Regions from separate parts of the Cupriavidus gilardii genome, predicted to be linked through region 2. Evidence: predicted binding sites of a transcription regulator. Region 2 holds the regulator's gene; the other holds the start of a gene.
What was found. Region 2 encodes FliA, which starts transcription of late flagellar genes. Its sites were predicted from a motif close to CTAAAGTTTNNNNNNNNNNNGCCGNTA; they were not measured.
Positions count from the first base shown of each region.

Region 1: FOB47_RS08660 (FliC/FljB family flagellin) is a predicted target of FliA. The motif match lies at 4,771-4,797, and genes of this name have one in related genera.

Region 1 covers NZ_CP054624.1:1,914,331-1,921,684, reverse strand. The annotation lists gene fliK (flagellar hook-length control protein FliK) at 1-1,080, opposite strand, end outside; gene FOB47_RS08675 (flagellar protein FliT) at 1,150-1,485, opposite strand; gene fliS (flagellar export chaperone FliS) at 1,485-1,943, opposite strand; gene fliD (flagellar filament capping protein FliD) at 1,965-3,413, opposite strand; gene FOB47_RS08660 (FliC/FljB family flagellin) at 3,549-4,673, opposite strand; gene FOB47_RS08655 (RNA chaperone Hfq) at 4,863-5,192, opposite strand; gene FOB47_RS08650 (methyl-accepting chemotaxis protein) at 6,136-7,354, shown strand, end outside.
Region 2 covers NZ_CP054624.1:394,766-402,119, forward strand. The annotation lists gene flhF (flagellar biosynthesis GTPase FlhF) at 1-2,509, shown strand, start outside; gene FOB47_RS01840 (P-loop NTPase family protein) at 2,516-3,352, shown strand; gene FOB47_RS01845 (RNA polymerase sigma factor FliA) at 3,372-4,088, shown strand; gene FOB47_RS01850 (flagellar protein FlhE) at 4,184-4,558, shown strand; gene clsB (cardiolipin synthase ClsB) at 4,698-5,918, shown strand; gene FOB47_RS01860 (lysylphosphatidylglycerol synthase domain-containing protein) at 6,002-6,985, shown strand; gene FOB47_RS01865 (flagella synthesis protein FlgN) at 7,015-7,354, opposite strand, start outside.

The DNA of each region.
Region 1 (7,354 bases), 720 kb from region 2:
CGTGCCGGGCCATGCTTCGCCGGCCCAGCGGAACTGCTGGGTGGCCAGCAGTTCGAGCTGCTGGCGCACGATGCCTTCGGTATTCGGATGGATGACGGGCGCGGCTTCGGCTTTCGGCATGTTGGCCGTCGGGTCCGGCCGTGCCAGCGCCTCGTCAGCGGTCGCGCCGAGCGAGGTCTGCGCGCCAGCCTGGCGGGCGGCATCGTTGGCGGCGGCCTGATACGCCTGCGCAGCGGCCTGCAGCGAGCGCGGCGTTTCGTTGCCGCGTGGCGCGTCGCTGTTGCGGGCACCGGTGTCGCCCGGTGCTGCGGCAGGATCGTCGGCGCCGGCATCGGCCCCTGCGCTGGCCGCGGATCGGGCCGCATTCAACGCCGCGTCGAGCACGGCCTGCGACGGTTCGGCGGCGGCCAGCGCCTGGATCGCGCTGCTCAGGGCCTGGGCGTCGGCGGGCGAGGCGGAGGGCAGAGTCGGCAGGGGAGCGGTGCCAGAGGGCTGCATCGGTGCACCGGGCTGCTGGCCGTAGGGTCCAGCCGCCGGTCCCTGACCCGAGGCGGTGCCACCATGCGGTAGGCCGCCGGTCCCGGGATAGGGATGCCGGCCGATCCCGGCCTGCGGCTCGCGGGCCAGGCTCGCGAGCCCACGTTCGCCAGCGATCCATTGCGCCAGATGCGATTCATAGAACAGCCCGCTGTCCTGCACCAGATGCATCAACGCCTGCCGTACCTGTGCGGTTCCCTCGGGCAGCCGCGTGGGCGGCACGGCCAGCAGTGGACCGGCGCTGCGCAGTGGCGCGGCCGAACCCTGCGCCAGCAGGGTCAGGATGGTACGGGCGGCGAAGCTGAGGGTTTCGCGGGTGGAGCCGGTGGGCGAGGTGGCCGTAGTCTGGCCATGTGGACCGGGTCGCACCGACAGTTCCACCGCGCCGGGAGCGGTTCCGTCGGATTGCCGGACCGTGGCGCCGCCGGGGCTGGTGGTTGGAATCAGCGCCGCCAGCTTGTTGGCCGACACCTGCGCGCGCAGCGTGTTGGCATCGAGGCCTTGCCCTGACGGCGAGCCGGGCGGCAGATGGATCGCGGTCATGGGGTCGCTTCCGGATGGTCCGCTGGGTCACCGGCTCGCCGGCGACGGCCAGCGGGACCCGGTGCAGGGTCAGGCAAGGCTGCCGTAGGCGTGCGAAAGATTCTGGCGGCGGCGCGAATCGCCCAGCAGTTGGCCCAGGCGTGCCAGGTGCGGCAGCATCAGGTCGCGGATGCGGGCGTCGTACGCCAGGATCCGGTCGAGCAGTGCGTGGCGGCGCATCCGTTCTTCGGCCGAGACCGGCACGTTGTGCTCGAGCTCGCGCAGGCGGTCCACCACGGCCAGGTAAACCGTCTGCACGTCGTTGAAGGCGGTCCAGTTTTCCGCCTCGGCGGCCTCGAGCATCTGCTCGGACAGCACCAGCAGTTCCTCGTAATTCAGCACGGTAGGAGACACGGTACGCATCATCAGTTCTCCTGTGCTTCGGCAACGGCCGCCGACTGAGCCGGGGCCGCCGATTGCGCGGCGTGGTCGCCGGCTTCCGGTTCGCCGATCTGCGCCCATGCGGTGGCGAGGTTTTCCAGCAGCGCGTCGACCTCGTTGAGCAGCGTGACGTCGCTGCGCACATTGGCCAGCAGCAGGCGGCGGGTCATGTAGTCGTACAGCGCTTCGAGGTTGGCGGCGATCTCGCCGCCGGTGTCGTGATCCAGCACCGCGCGCAGGCCGTTGTCGACGATGTCGATCGCCTTCGAGATGGCCAGCCCGCGCGCCTGCACGTCGCCCGCATCGAGATGGAACTTGGCCCGTGCGATGGCCGAGCGCGCGCCGTCGTACAACATGGCGATCAGCTTGTGCGGGCTCGCGCTCATGGCCCCGGTCTGCACGCCGACCCGGGCATAAGCGTTGATTGCTTGGCGCGCGTACATGATGGCGGTCCTTGCCGTTGGTTACTTCTTGGTCTGGTTGGCCAGCGCGGCGAACTGCTGGTTTAGATAGCTGCTGGTCTGGTTCAGCTGGCTGACTAGCAAATCGAGCTGGGTGAACTGCGCGCGGTAGCGGTCGATGGTCGCGTTGACGCGGTCCTCGACCTGCGTATAGCGGTCTTCCAGGTCCTTCAGCGTATCAGTCAGGCCATCGGTCGCAACCTTGATCGCGCCGTTGGTTTTGTTCAGATCGTCGATCGCGTCGGTGATCTGCTTGCCGTAGCCGCCGGCGCCGGTGGTGTGCGAGAACATCGAGGTAACGCCACCGAGATCGTCTTTAATCGCCTTGGTAAGTTTGGCGTCGTCAATCGCCAGCGTGCCATCCTTGGTGAATGACACACCAATCTCCGAAAGGGTGATGGTGCCGCCGTTGCCGTCAGGCTGTGGAACGTTCAGCATGCTGCGCAGGCGGGTCTGAATCGATCGCAAGGTGCTGTCTCCGTTCAGCGCGGCGCTGCTGCCGGTGGTCTTGTCGAACGACGTTAGCGATTTGGCGGTGCTTTGAATGTTGTTGTATGCGGTGACGAAACCTTGGATCGCCGCTTTGATCGCATCAGCGTCGCGCGTCACCGTAAGGCTGCTCGTGCCAGTCTTGTTGAGCGTTAGCGTGACACCTTGTGCCGCGTCGGTGACCGTGTTGGTCTGACTGGTGACGTCGATGCCGTTGATCTTCAACTCGGCGTTGGTGGCTCGAACCGTTTCCTGCATACCGCTCGGCTGCACTGCTTGGGTAGGGTCGAAGCCTACGAGATTGCTCAGTTCCGGGCTGTCCGCGGAAATCCGCATGCTGGACTGTTCCCCTGTGGTGTTCGAAGTCAGCACCAGACGATACGGTGTGTCGCTGCCGTCGTTGACAATGCTCGCAGTAACGCCGGCATTGGCCTTGTTGATGGCGTCACGAATGCCCTGCAACGTGTTCTGGCCGGGCCCGATGTCAATGGTTTTGGTGCGCTCGGCGTCGGCGGTGAATCCTAGCGGATCGGTGTAGCCGCCAGTGCCCGCGTTATAGCCGAGGCGCTCGCCAAATTCGATGGTGATCTTGCCCGTGCCGATGGCGGTGGTCTGACTGGCGACGTTCTTGCCAACAAGCGATTGGGCTTGCGCGAGACTGGTTACGTTGACCGAATAGGTTCCTGGCACCGCGTTGGAGGCGGCAGCCGCCGACATGATGTCGCTCGAGCCGACCGCGGCCTTGGCCGCACCGAACGTCGCTGCATCCCCCAGTTTCTTGGCGGCGGCCTGGTAGGCCGACAGCACGCTGCTCAGGGTACCGTAGGCAGAAAGTTTGGCCTGGTAGCTGGAAGCTTGGCTTTCGATGAGCTTCAGTGGGGCCTTTTCCGCAGTCTCTAGCTTCTCGAGTAGCGAGCCGAGTTCCAGTCCGGACCCGATACCGATGTTGGAGATGGTAGCCATAGTCTTCTGCCTTTGTTGTTCAGCTTGTCTACGTCAACGCGTCCCAAGAAACGCTTTGCAGGCAGCGAACTGCCTGCAAAGCATTCCCAGCGGAAAACCAGGCCTTGCGGGCCCGGCCTTCCGCGCCGTTGCGAATTAACGCAGCAGCGACAGCACGTTTTGCGTGGTCTGGTTGGCTTGCGCCAGCACCGAGGTACCGGCTTGCTGCAGGATCTGCGCGCGGGTCATGTTCGACACTTCCGTTGCGTAGTCAGCGTCCTGGATGCGCGAACGCGAAGCCGACAGGTTGGTCACCGTGGTTCCCAGGTTGGCGATCACCGAATCAAAACGGTTTTGCACGGCACCCAGAGAGCTGCGCAGTTCGTCGACCTTCTTCAGCGCCGCATCAAGTGCTGCGAGCGGATTAGCCGTCGAAGCAGTCCCCGCTGCGGCGTCAGCGTCATATGCTGCTTTGGCGGCAGCCATGCTTGCCTGCGTGGCGAAGATTGTGGTGTTAGTTACCGCACCAGTTCCAGCATTCACGTCGCCGGCAGTAAGCTTGTACGCGTTGCCAGCAGAGTCGACAACCGCGTAGTTTGCGTAGGTGTCGGTTGCAGCCGTGTAAGCGCCGTAACCAACGAGCTTCAGCTCGCCGTCAGGCAGCTCGGCTCCGGCCACGCCTGCGAGATTGACCTTGGCCGTTGTGGTAACACCAGCCGCGGTAGTGGTGAACGATGTCACCGTGGTGGATGCACCGACATTAAATCCACCGAGGCCGAGCGAGTTGCGGTTGATCTGCTTCAGATCGATATCGATCGTTTCGCTATCGTTGGCGCCCACTTGAATGGTGAGCGTCTTGTCGGAAGCGAGCACCTTGACGCCGTTGAAATCGGTCTGTTGCGACGTACGGTCGATTTCATCCAGGCGTTGAGCGATTTCGTCCTGGATCGACTTCAGGTCCGAAGGCGAATTCGAGCCATTGGCGGCTTGCACCGACAGTTCACGGATACGCTGCAGGTTGTTGTTGACTTCCGTCAGCGCGCCTTCGGTCGTCTGCGCCAGCGAGATGCCGTCGTTGGCGTTGCGCTGAGCTTGCGTCAGGCCGCGGATGTTGGCGGTGAAGCGGTTGGCAATCGCCTGACCGGCCGCGTCGTCCTTGGCGCTGTTGATACGCAGGCCCGAGGACAGGCGCTGGATCGCGGTGTTCAGCGCCGATTGCGACGTGTTCAGGTTGTTCTGAGTCATCAGAGACAACGAGTTGGTATTAATGACTTGCGCCATGGTACGACTCCTATTTGCAATGTTTTACGCATTCCGGCGGGTGCCGTAACGTTGGCTGCCTGCACTGCAGGGCGTGAAGTGCCTCCGTTGCCAAGGTTATCGACCGGGCTGCCGAAAGGTTTAGAGTGACTTTCAGTCGGCGGTGCGGAAAGCGCTCATTGCAAGGCTGGGGGCGGCTCCCGGACTGGCTCAGGCCCGCCGCCGGGACCGGGTGCGAGGGGTGAAGAGCCGGACGAACTCGGGCGGCACCTCGTCGTGGGGCAGCTCGATCGGCTGTCCGTCGACGTTGTCCGGGGTGATTGCCGCGATCGCATGCTTGTAGACGATCTGCGGCGCCGGGTCGCCGGGAGCCAGGGCCAGCAACACCATATAGGCGTCGGCGCCGACCACGACCCCGTGCAGGCGCACGCCACTGGTCAGATGCAGCACTACCGGATGCCGGCTGGCGCGGTGAAAGGCCAGTTGTCGGTCCTGGAGCTGACGGCCCGGGCGAATACTTCTGATTTCCTGATACTTCACGACTTCTCCGGTCGAGCCCGATAGGGTTCTGTCGGCAGACAACGGTACGGGGATCAGGCACGAGCCGGCACGGATGCGGCACGACGGTATCCGTATTGGCGAGAGCCCGATCTGGCGAGGGATGAAACATTCGCTCTCGGTACCGGCGCGGGGGAAGTCATCGCGTGTCCTTGCGGCCGTGGCGCTTGTGGTTCGCGGATGTGTAGCCTCGACGGTCGGACTGGCGTGCTGCCAGAAGAGAAGGGGAATACTTCGGCCCGGAGGGTAACAAATTTTTACAACTCGGGGATCGAAGAAGCCGTGACATGCGTCTAGAGGTAAACCTCTAATTAAGTGCTTGCATACATGTGCCGATAACCACAGCTGTTCTCGGCGTAAAGTGCTTCGATCGGCGCAGCGTTTGAAGCGAACTGCGGGCCGAGGCGGGTTCCCATCCGAGTACGTACTCACCTCGCCGCTTTTCCGCAGCGATCGGGGCGATCTTTCCTTGTTTTATTTGTAAAACAAAGTAAGTGCCACTATCGGCATTTACCCTGATGGAAACTGTATTTACACCTCATCTAAGCACCGCTATAGTCGGCCGCGAGCCAATCGGCTCTAGCAGTCCTGGAAAGCCTACGAGCACCCCGCGCGTGGGCTTCTTTTTTGCCCGCGTCCTGTGCAATGCCGGACGTCTTCGCCCGCCTCGGGCGGAATACCGGATGCTCGGCGTCAATTGGACACCCGTCCTGTTCCGGGCAATCGATGGAGTTGAGGGGGTTTTTGCCCCTTGTTTGCCATTTCGCCATGGCGCCGCGCTTGCCGCTCGTTTTTCCTGACCTCTGACCGCCGATAGCCGATACCAGGCCGTATCGGCTGCCATCAAGAAAGCGTTCCTTCTTGCCGTTAGCGAAGCACCGCCGCGCACACGCGCGCGGCGCCGACTACGAGAAGAGGGGGCGGTATGGGAGGGTGGAAGCATTTCGGCATTGGCGCGCGCCTGGCGGCAGCCTTTGCCGCAATGGTGGCGTTGCTGGCCGTGGTGGCGGGTTTCGGCGTGATCGCGCTGGGCGATATGAATGCCTCGATGCGGACGACCGTCGAGCAGCGTCTGTTGAAGGTGATGGAACTGGACGGCGTCAAGGAGGGCGCGCAGGCCATCGGCATCATGGTGCGGGACGCGGTGCTGACCGAGGACCCGGCCGTGGTCCAGCAGAACGTCGGCCGTGTCAACGAGCGCCGCAAGCAGATGAGCGCCACGCTCGACGATCTCTCCAGGCTGATTGCCGCCTCCGACAATCCCGGCCTCAAGCAGGTGTTCGACGAGCTTGGCAAGCATCGCGCCGCCTATAACACCCAGCTCGATCAGTTGCTGACGCAGCTGCAGGCAGGCGAGTTTGTCGCCGCGCGTGCCGGTCTGATCGTCACGCTGCCGGCCGCGCAGGCAGCGTACTTCGAACGCCTGGACACGCTGATCGCCTCGGGCCGCAAGATGGCCACCGAGGCCGTGCAGCAGGCCCAGGCCGACTATCTGTTCACGCGCAATCTGCTGCTCGCGCTCGGCGCGGTATCCGCGCTGCTGGCCGTCGGCCTGGCAGTGGCGATCACCCGCTCGATCGCCGGACCAGCGCGGCAGGCGCTGGCCGCGGCGGAAGCGCTGGCGCAAGGCGATCTGGCCTTCGCCATCCGCGCCAAGGGCGACGACGAGATGGGCCGGATGCTGAAGGCGATGCAGCGCGCTTTCGCCGAACTGTCGGTACTGGTGCGCGGCATCCAGGGCGCCTCGGGCGCGATCGACGGCGCCACGCGCGAGATTGCCAAGGGCAACACCGATCTGTCCCAACGCACCGAGGAGCAGGCGGCCTCGCTCGAGCAGACCGCCGCGTCGATGGAGCAGCTGACCTCGACCGTGCGCCAGAACGCCGACAACGCCCGCCAGGCCAACCAGCTCGCGGTCAACGCCTCGGCGGTGGCCGCCGAGGGCGGACGTACGGTGCGCAGCGTGGTCGAGACGATGCAGGGCATCTCGCAGTCGTCGGCCAAGGTCGCCGAGATCATCGGCGTGATCGAGGGCATCGCCTTCCAGACCAATATCCTGGCGCTGAACGCCGCGGTCGAGGCCGCGCGCGCCGGCGAACAGGGGCGCGGTTTCAGCGTGGTCGCGGCCGAGGTGCGCAGCCTCG
Region 2 (7,354 bases):
CCAGGTGCGCGAAGCCATGGGGCCGGACGCCGTGGTGCTGTCCAACCGCACCGTCGACGGCGGCGTCGAGATCGTGGCGATGCGCGATACCGATCTGGGCGCGATCTCCGACAGCGCGCCCCGGTTCCAGCCACCGGTGCGCGAGCCGATCCAGGTCGCGGCCGTGGAGCATATCGACGGCATTCGTGGCGAACTGCAAACGATGCGCGCGCTGATCGAGCGGCAGCTGTCAGGCATCGCGGTCCCCGCCGTGCCGGCCGCCGCCGCGGATCCGCTGCGCGAGTCGCTGTTCGAATGGCTGGTGGGCGCGGGCTTTTCCGCGCAACTGGCACGCACGCTGCTGGCGCGGCTGCCGGCCGGCCATGACCGCCCCGCCGCGATGGGCTGGATCCGCCAGGAGATCGCCAGCAAGGTGCCGGTACTGGCCGACGAGGACGCGCTGTTCGGCCAGGGCGGCGTGCTGGCGCTGGTCGGCCCGACCGGGGTCGGCAAGACCACCACCACCGCCAAGCTGGCCGCGCGCTTCGTGCTGAAGCACGGCGCCGACAAGCTTGCGCTGCTGACCACCGACACCTTCCGGATCGGCGCGCACGAGCAGCTGCGCATCTACGGCGACATCCTCGGCGTGCCGGTGCACGCGGTCAAGGATGCGTCGGATCTGCGTCTCGCGCTGGGCGCGCTGTCGCAGAAGCATCTGGTGATCATCGATACCGTCGGCATGAGCCAGCGCGACCGCAATCTGTCCGAGCAGATCGCGATGCTGGCGGGTGCGCCGGCGCCGGTGCAGCGGGTGCTGCTGCTCAACGGCGCCAGCCACGGCGATACGCTCAACGAGGTTGTGCATGCCTACCGCCACGACGCCGCGCCAGGCGCCGGCATCGACGGCTGCATCATCAGCAAGCTCGACGAGGCCACCCATCTGGGCTCGGTGCTAGATGTCGTGATCCGGCACCGGCTGCCGGTGTTCTACGCGTCGACCGGCCAGCGCGTGCCGGAGCACCTTGAACTGGCGCGCGGCGACGCGCTGGTCGAGCGCGCCTTCCTGATGCCGCGGCGCGGCTCCGTCTTCGCCGATGCGCAGGCCGCGCGCCGCGCGCTGGCGGCGCCAGCAGGCGACGACGTGGTCGACGCGGGCCACGGCGCGCGCAACGAAGCGCACGACGTGCTGCGCTCGATCGCCGACAGCGGTCATGCCGTCGGCGCCTGCGTCAACGCGCTGCGCGACGGCCCCTATGGTTTTGCGCTGCTGCGCGAGCTGTGGGCGGGCCGTGGCCAGGGCCAGGCGGAGCCGGCCGAACTGCGTCCTCTGGTGCGCCAGGTCCGCGACGCGGTCTGCCAGGATGCCAGCCGGCATTGCGAACACTTCGTGCTGTCCGCGTCGGTGACGCTGCCCTGCGCCGTGCCGGGCCGCCGCGCGCCACAGCCGTGGCAGCACACGCTGTGGCTCGGCGACCGCGACGGCATGCCGCTGATGGCCACCGTGACGCCGCTGGCGCGCACGCCGCAGGCCGGCGGCTGGGACACCGAGATGGCGGATTGGCGCGCCGCGCTGGCCGCGCGCCGTACCGTCGTCCATCTGCTCGACACGATGCCGGCCGGCGCCACGCTGCAACGCTGGCAGTCGAGCGGCGAACGCTGGCTGGCGGCAGCACGCAAGAGCACGCGCGTGCTGTGCGACGGCACCGCATGGAAGCTCGATGCGCTGGCCGACACGCTGACTTTCCACGCGCAGGCCGAACTGCGCTGGCGCGACCGCGACGCCGTTCAATGGGTCGCGCAGACCAGGGTGCGCGTGATCGAAGGGCAGACCCGTGCCGCGCGCGGCACCGCCACCGAAGGCGGCATCGAGGCCGTGCTGCTGGTGGCGCGCACCATCGAGCGCGACAGCGGCCAGACGCTCGCCGTCGACTATCTGCTGGCCGATCCGGCGCTCGCCGGCGCCGGTGCGCAGCTCGCCCAGTGGGCACGCTGGGGCGAGGCCGCGGCGCTGCAATGCCGCACGCTGCGCCATGCGCTGGACCATCTCGGCCGCCCGGCCGGCACGTCGCAGCAAGCGTTCGACGTCGACGCGCTGGTCGCGCTGCAGGCCGGCATGACCGCGTTGCGGCTGGCCCATGCGCCGGCACAGGCGGCGATCGACTGTCTGGCGGGGCTGGCCGGCCAGGCAGGCCGGTCGGCCGCCAGGGATGCGGTACCGGGCGCCGCCGCGCTGCTCGAGGGACTGGGCCGCCTGCTGGCCCTGCTCGACGTGCTCGAGAACTTCCCGGGCCGCAACGCCGCCGCGGTCGGGTCGGCTCGCGCGTCGAACGACAAGCGCGGCGCAGGCGAGGCCATCGAGGCGATCCGCGCCGCGACCCCGGCCGCGAATCATGCCCTCACTGACGCCGAATTGCCGGCGCCGGCGCTGCCCGAATCCGCGCAGCATCTGGCCCAGCGGATGACGCAGAACGCCGCGGGCACACGAGAGAACGCGTCGGCGAAGTTCGACCTGGCCGCGCTTGGAGACTGATTGAACATGCTTGCCGTCGATCAGGCCGAAAGCCTGCGCCGCATGCTGGCGCCCCGCGCCACCCGCCGTATCGCCGTGTTCGGCTGCGAGCCGGGCGCCGGTGCGACCACGGTCGCGCTGGGCCTCGCTCATGCGCTGGCATTGCAGGGCGAGCGCGTGCTGCTGGTCGATGAAGACCTGTCGCACGCGCGCGCGACGCGCCTTGCCGGTGCCTCGCCGCCGGGCACGCTGGCCCAGGTGCTCGCCGGCGCCGTCGCGGTCGATGCCGCGGTCGGTCGCCGCGAAGCCGGCATGCCGGCGCTGCTGCCCGGCGATGCGTCGGCGTGGGGCCCGCTGCAGGCGCTGCATGACTTCCGCACCGTCGTCAGCGATGCGCGCCTCGGCGCCGATGGCGCGTTGTCGCGCTTTTCCGCCGCCGCGCACAACCTGGTGGTGGTGATGCGGCCCGAACGCGAATCGTTGACCGCCGCCTATGCCTGCATCAAGCGGCTGCATCATCGCTACGCCTGCCGGCATTTCGAACTGGTGGTCAACTGCGCCGCCAGCGAAGCGTCGGCGATGGCGATCGCCGGCAACCTGGCGCGCACCGCGGGCCAGTATCTCGGCGTGCAGGCGCGCTGCGCCGGCGTGCTGCCGGCCGACCCGCTGGTCGCGCGCGGCACGGCGCTGTCGCGGGGCGTCGTCGATGCTTTCCCTGGCGCGCCGGCCACCGCCATGCTGCGCCGACTTGCCGTCAGCATCGCTGGCTGGCCTCTTTCACCCGATCCCGAACCGATGCCCGCCGCTGGCGCCGCGACCGCCGTCGCCACCGCCGCGCTGCCCGCATCGGCGATGGCCTGCTAGCACTCGCGAGAATTCCACCATGTACACGATCCAGGGAAAGCTCGAACAGACCGACACCGTCCAGACCCATGCGCCGCTGGTACGGCGCATTGCCCTGCAACTGGCGGCGAAGCTGCCGGCCAGCGTGCAACTGGACGACCTGATCCAGGCTGGCATGATCGGCCTGCTCGACGCCGCCCGCCGCTATGAAGACACCCACGGCGCGCGCTTCGAGACCTATGCCAGCCAGCGTATCCGCGGCGCGATGCTCGACGAGGTACGCGCCAACGACTGGCAGTCCCGCAGCCTGCGCCAGTCGACGCGCCGGATCGAGCGGACCGTGCGCGCGCTGGAGCAGAAGCTCGGCCGCACGCCGCTGGATTCCGAGGTTGCCGAAGAACTGGAGATGCCGCTGGACGAATACCAGAGCATGCTCAACGAGGTCTATGGCTGCCAGCTGCTGCATTACGAGGACTTCGAGCGCTCCGGCGAGGAGGATTTCCTCGATCGCCACCTGACGGTCAGCGAGGACGGCAATCCGCTGACGCTGCTGATGGAAAGCGGCATGCGGGGCGCGCTGATCCGGGCGATCGAACGGTTGCCCGAGCGCGAAAAGCTGGTGCTGTCGCTGTGCTACGACCAGGAGCTGAACCTGCGCGAGATCGGCGCGGTGCTCGAGGTCACCGAATCGCGCGTCTGCCAGATCCGCAGCCAGGCCATCAACCGGCTGCGCAGCCAGTTGCGCGGGCTGCTGTGATGGCCCGCATGGCAGGTCGCGCGTTCGGGTCGATCGTGGCGATCGCCTCGGCGGCCGTGGCGGTGATCTCGCCTGCCGTCGCGGCCTCGCCGCTGATGCACACCAATTTCGGCGGCGACTCGCGCCATGCATGGACCGCATCGGTGTCCGCGCCGGCGCTGTACGGCCGCGGCGTGCGGGCCTTGTCGGCGCCTATCCTGCCCAGCGGCTATCTGGCGCAGGCCGAAGGGGTGATCACCGCAGTGCGCTGGCGTTACCGTTTTGCTCGCGTGCCACCGCCAAATCTGCAAGCCTATCTCTGTAATGCCAACCGTTGCGTGCTGCTGCCCGGGCCCGAGGGCAAGACCGATGCCTTCCGCGGCGACGATGCCGACAAGGGTTTCGTGTTTGCGTTCCGCATTCCGGGACAGGGGCCGTTGACGCCCGTGCTGCAAGGGCAGGCCAGCCAGATCACGGTCAGCTATCGCTGAATGGCGGGCGCCGCGAAGGCGGCAAGGTGACGGCGAAGCCGCCGTCGTGACGAGGTGATTGGCGGTGGACTTGCCGGCTCGCGGCGGGTGGCATTGAATGTGCTTGTTGCCATGGAGAATCTGGCAGCGAGACATCGAAATGAGCCCCAACCGAACCAGCGGTAATCGCATCCGCCTGCTGGAAAACGGCGACGAATATTTCCCGCGCGTCTTTGCCGCGATCGCCGCCGCGCAGACCAGCGTTCTGCTGGAAACCTTCATCCTGTTCGACGACCGCGTCGGCGTGGCGCTGCGCGAAGCGTTGATTGCCGCGGCCAAACGCGGCGTCCATGTGGCGATCACCGTCGACGGCTACGGCTCGCCCGATCTGCCGCCCGCGTTCGTTGCCGGCATGGTCGCGGCCGGCGTGCGTTTCCATATCTTCGCGCCGCGCCGGCGGCTGCTCGGTGTGCGGACCAATCTGTTCCGCCGGCTGCATCGCAAGCTGGTGGCGATCGACGGACGCATCGCCTTTATCGGCGGCATCAACTTCTCCGCGCAGCACCTGACCGACCATGGCCCGCAGGCCAAGCAGGATTATGCGGTCGAGGTCGAGGGACCGGTCGCCCACGAGGTGCATCGCTTCCTCGTGCAGACGCTGCCGCCGGGCGACGTCGACGTGCCCGCGGTCCCGCCGCCGGCGCCGGCCGGCAATATGGCCGCGTGGCTGGTCACACGCGACAACGACGCGCATCCGACCGATATCGAATGGGAGTACCTGCAGGCGATCCGCGCCGCGCGGCATCAGGTGGTGATCGCCAACGCCTATTTCCTGCCGGGCTATCGCGTGCTGCACGCGATCTGCGAGGCGGCCCAGCGCGGCGTCGACGTGCGCCTGATCCTGCAGGGCAATCCCGACATGCTGTGGGTCAAGCGGATGGCCGACATGCTGTATGCCCATCTGCAGGACGCCGGCGTGCGCATCTTCGAATACTGCGAGCGGCCGCTGCACGGCAAGGTCGCGGTGATCGACCGCGACTGGTCCACCGTCGGCTCCAGCAACCTGGATCCGCTGAGCCTGTCGCTGAATCTGGAAGCCAACCTGGTGATCCGGGACGCCGGCTTCGCGCGTGGCCTGCGCGAGAACCTCGACGCGCTGATGGCCAATGCCTGCCGCGAGATTCCGCCGAATCGCCAGACGCGGCGCGCGCCGCTGCAACTGGCGGCGACCACGCTGATGTTCCACTTCCTGCGCCGCTTCCCCGCATGGGCCGGCTGGCTGCCCGCCCACACGCCGAAGCTCGTGGTCGCTACCGCCGAGCCGCCGCGCCGGCCCTGGCGATTTCCGGTGCTGAAGCGGGGCGCCGGCGGAGCGGAATAGATGACAGCACAGGGATCACGCGGAAGGATGACGGCAATACGACGACGGCAATACGACGACGGCAAATCGATCACGGCGACCAGATGACGGCACGACAGGCGACTGACCACCACACGAGAACACGGCGGCGCAGCCGCTGGGCGCAGGTGCGCCGCATACTGGGCATCGCCTTTGTCGCGCTCGTGGTGGTGCTGGTGGTCAGGAAGCTGGCCGAGGTCGACTGGGCCGAGGTCTGGGTCACGCTGCAGGAATACGACTACCGGACGCTGACGCCGGCCGCGCTGCTGGTGGTGCTCAGCTATTTCTGGCATTCGGCGTTCGACCTGCTGGGCCGCTGGTATGCGCGGCATCGGCTGTCGTCGCCGCGGGTGCTGGTGATCGCCTTCGTCAGCTATGCCTTCAACCTGAACCTCGGCGCGCTGGTGGGCGGCCTGGGCATTCGCTACCGGCTCTATTCGGGAGCGGGACTGTCGGGCGCACAGATTGCGTCGGTCTATACCATCGGCGTGGTCAGCAACTGGATCGGCTACCTGGCGCTGCTCGGGGCGGTGCTGGCCGCTCGCACCGTGGTGCTGCCGCCCGAATGGGGGCTCAATGCCACCTTGCTGCAGATCGCGGGATTTGCGCTGCTGGCGGTGGTCGCCGCGTACCTGGTCGCCTGTGCGAGGGCCAGACGGCGCCGATGGACGGTGCGCGGCCATGCCTTTCATCTGCCGCCGCTGCGTTTCGCCGTGATGCAGTGCGCGCTGTCGATTACGAACTGGCTGACCATCTCGGCCATCATCCAGACGCTGCTGCCGTCGTCGGTGCCGCTGCTGGTCGTGCTGGGCGTGGTGCTGATCGGCAGCATCGCCGGCGCGGTCGCGCATATCCCTGCCGGTCTGGGTGTGCTCGAGACGGTGTTCGTGGTGCTGCTGGGCGATCGCGTGCCGCACCACGCGCTGCTGGCCGCGCTGCTGGCCTATCGGGCGATGTACTACCTGTTGCCGATGCTGCCGGCGGTGGTGGGGTATTTCCTGCTGGAGGCGCACGGAAGGCGCGCCAGCACGGTCGAGCCGACGGCGTAAGGTGTGTTGCTTCGCCGCAGAGAGAGAAATCAGCCGCTGGCCAGGCTGACGCCGCGCGGACCGGCCTGTGCCCGGCCATTGCGGCCGTAGACGGTGGCCGTGTCGCCGCGCTGGCGAAGCGTCTGCAACGCGTCCTGCGTGTATCCCAGATGCGCCGACACCACGGCGCCGTTCAGCGTATTGGCTTCGGCCGCGCCGCGCGCGGTCAGCACGAGGGTGCGCCATGCGGCGGCGACGCCTTCGTCGATATGCAGTCCCACCAGTTGCCGGCCGCTGCCCACGCGGATGCCGAGCGCGGCCATCTGGGCCTGGCGTGCGGTGCCCAACTGGGCGATCTGCTGCGCCAGCTCCTGCTTGCTCTGCACCAGT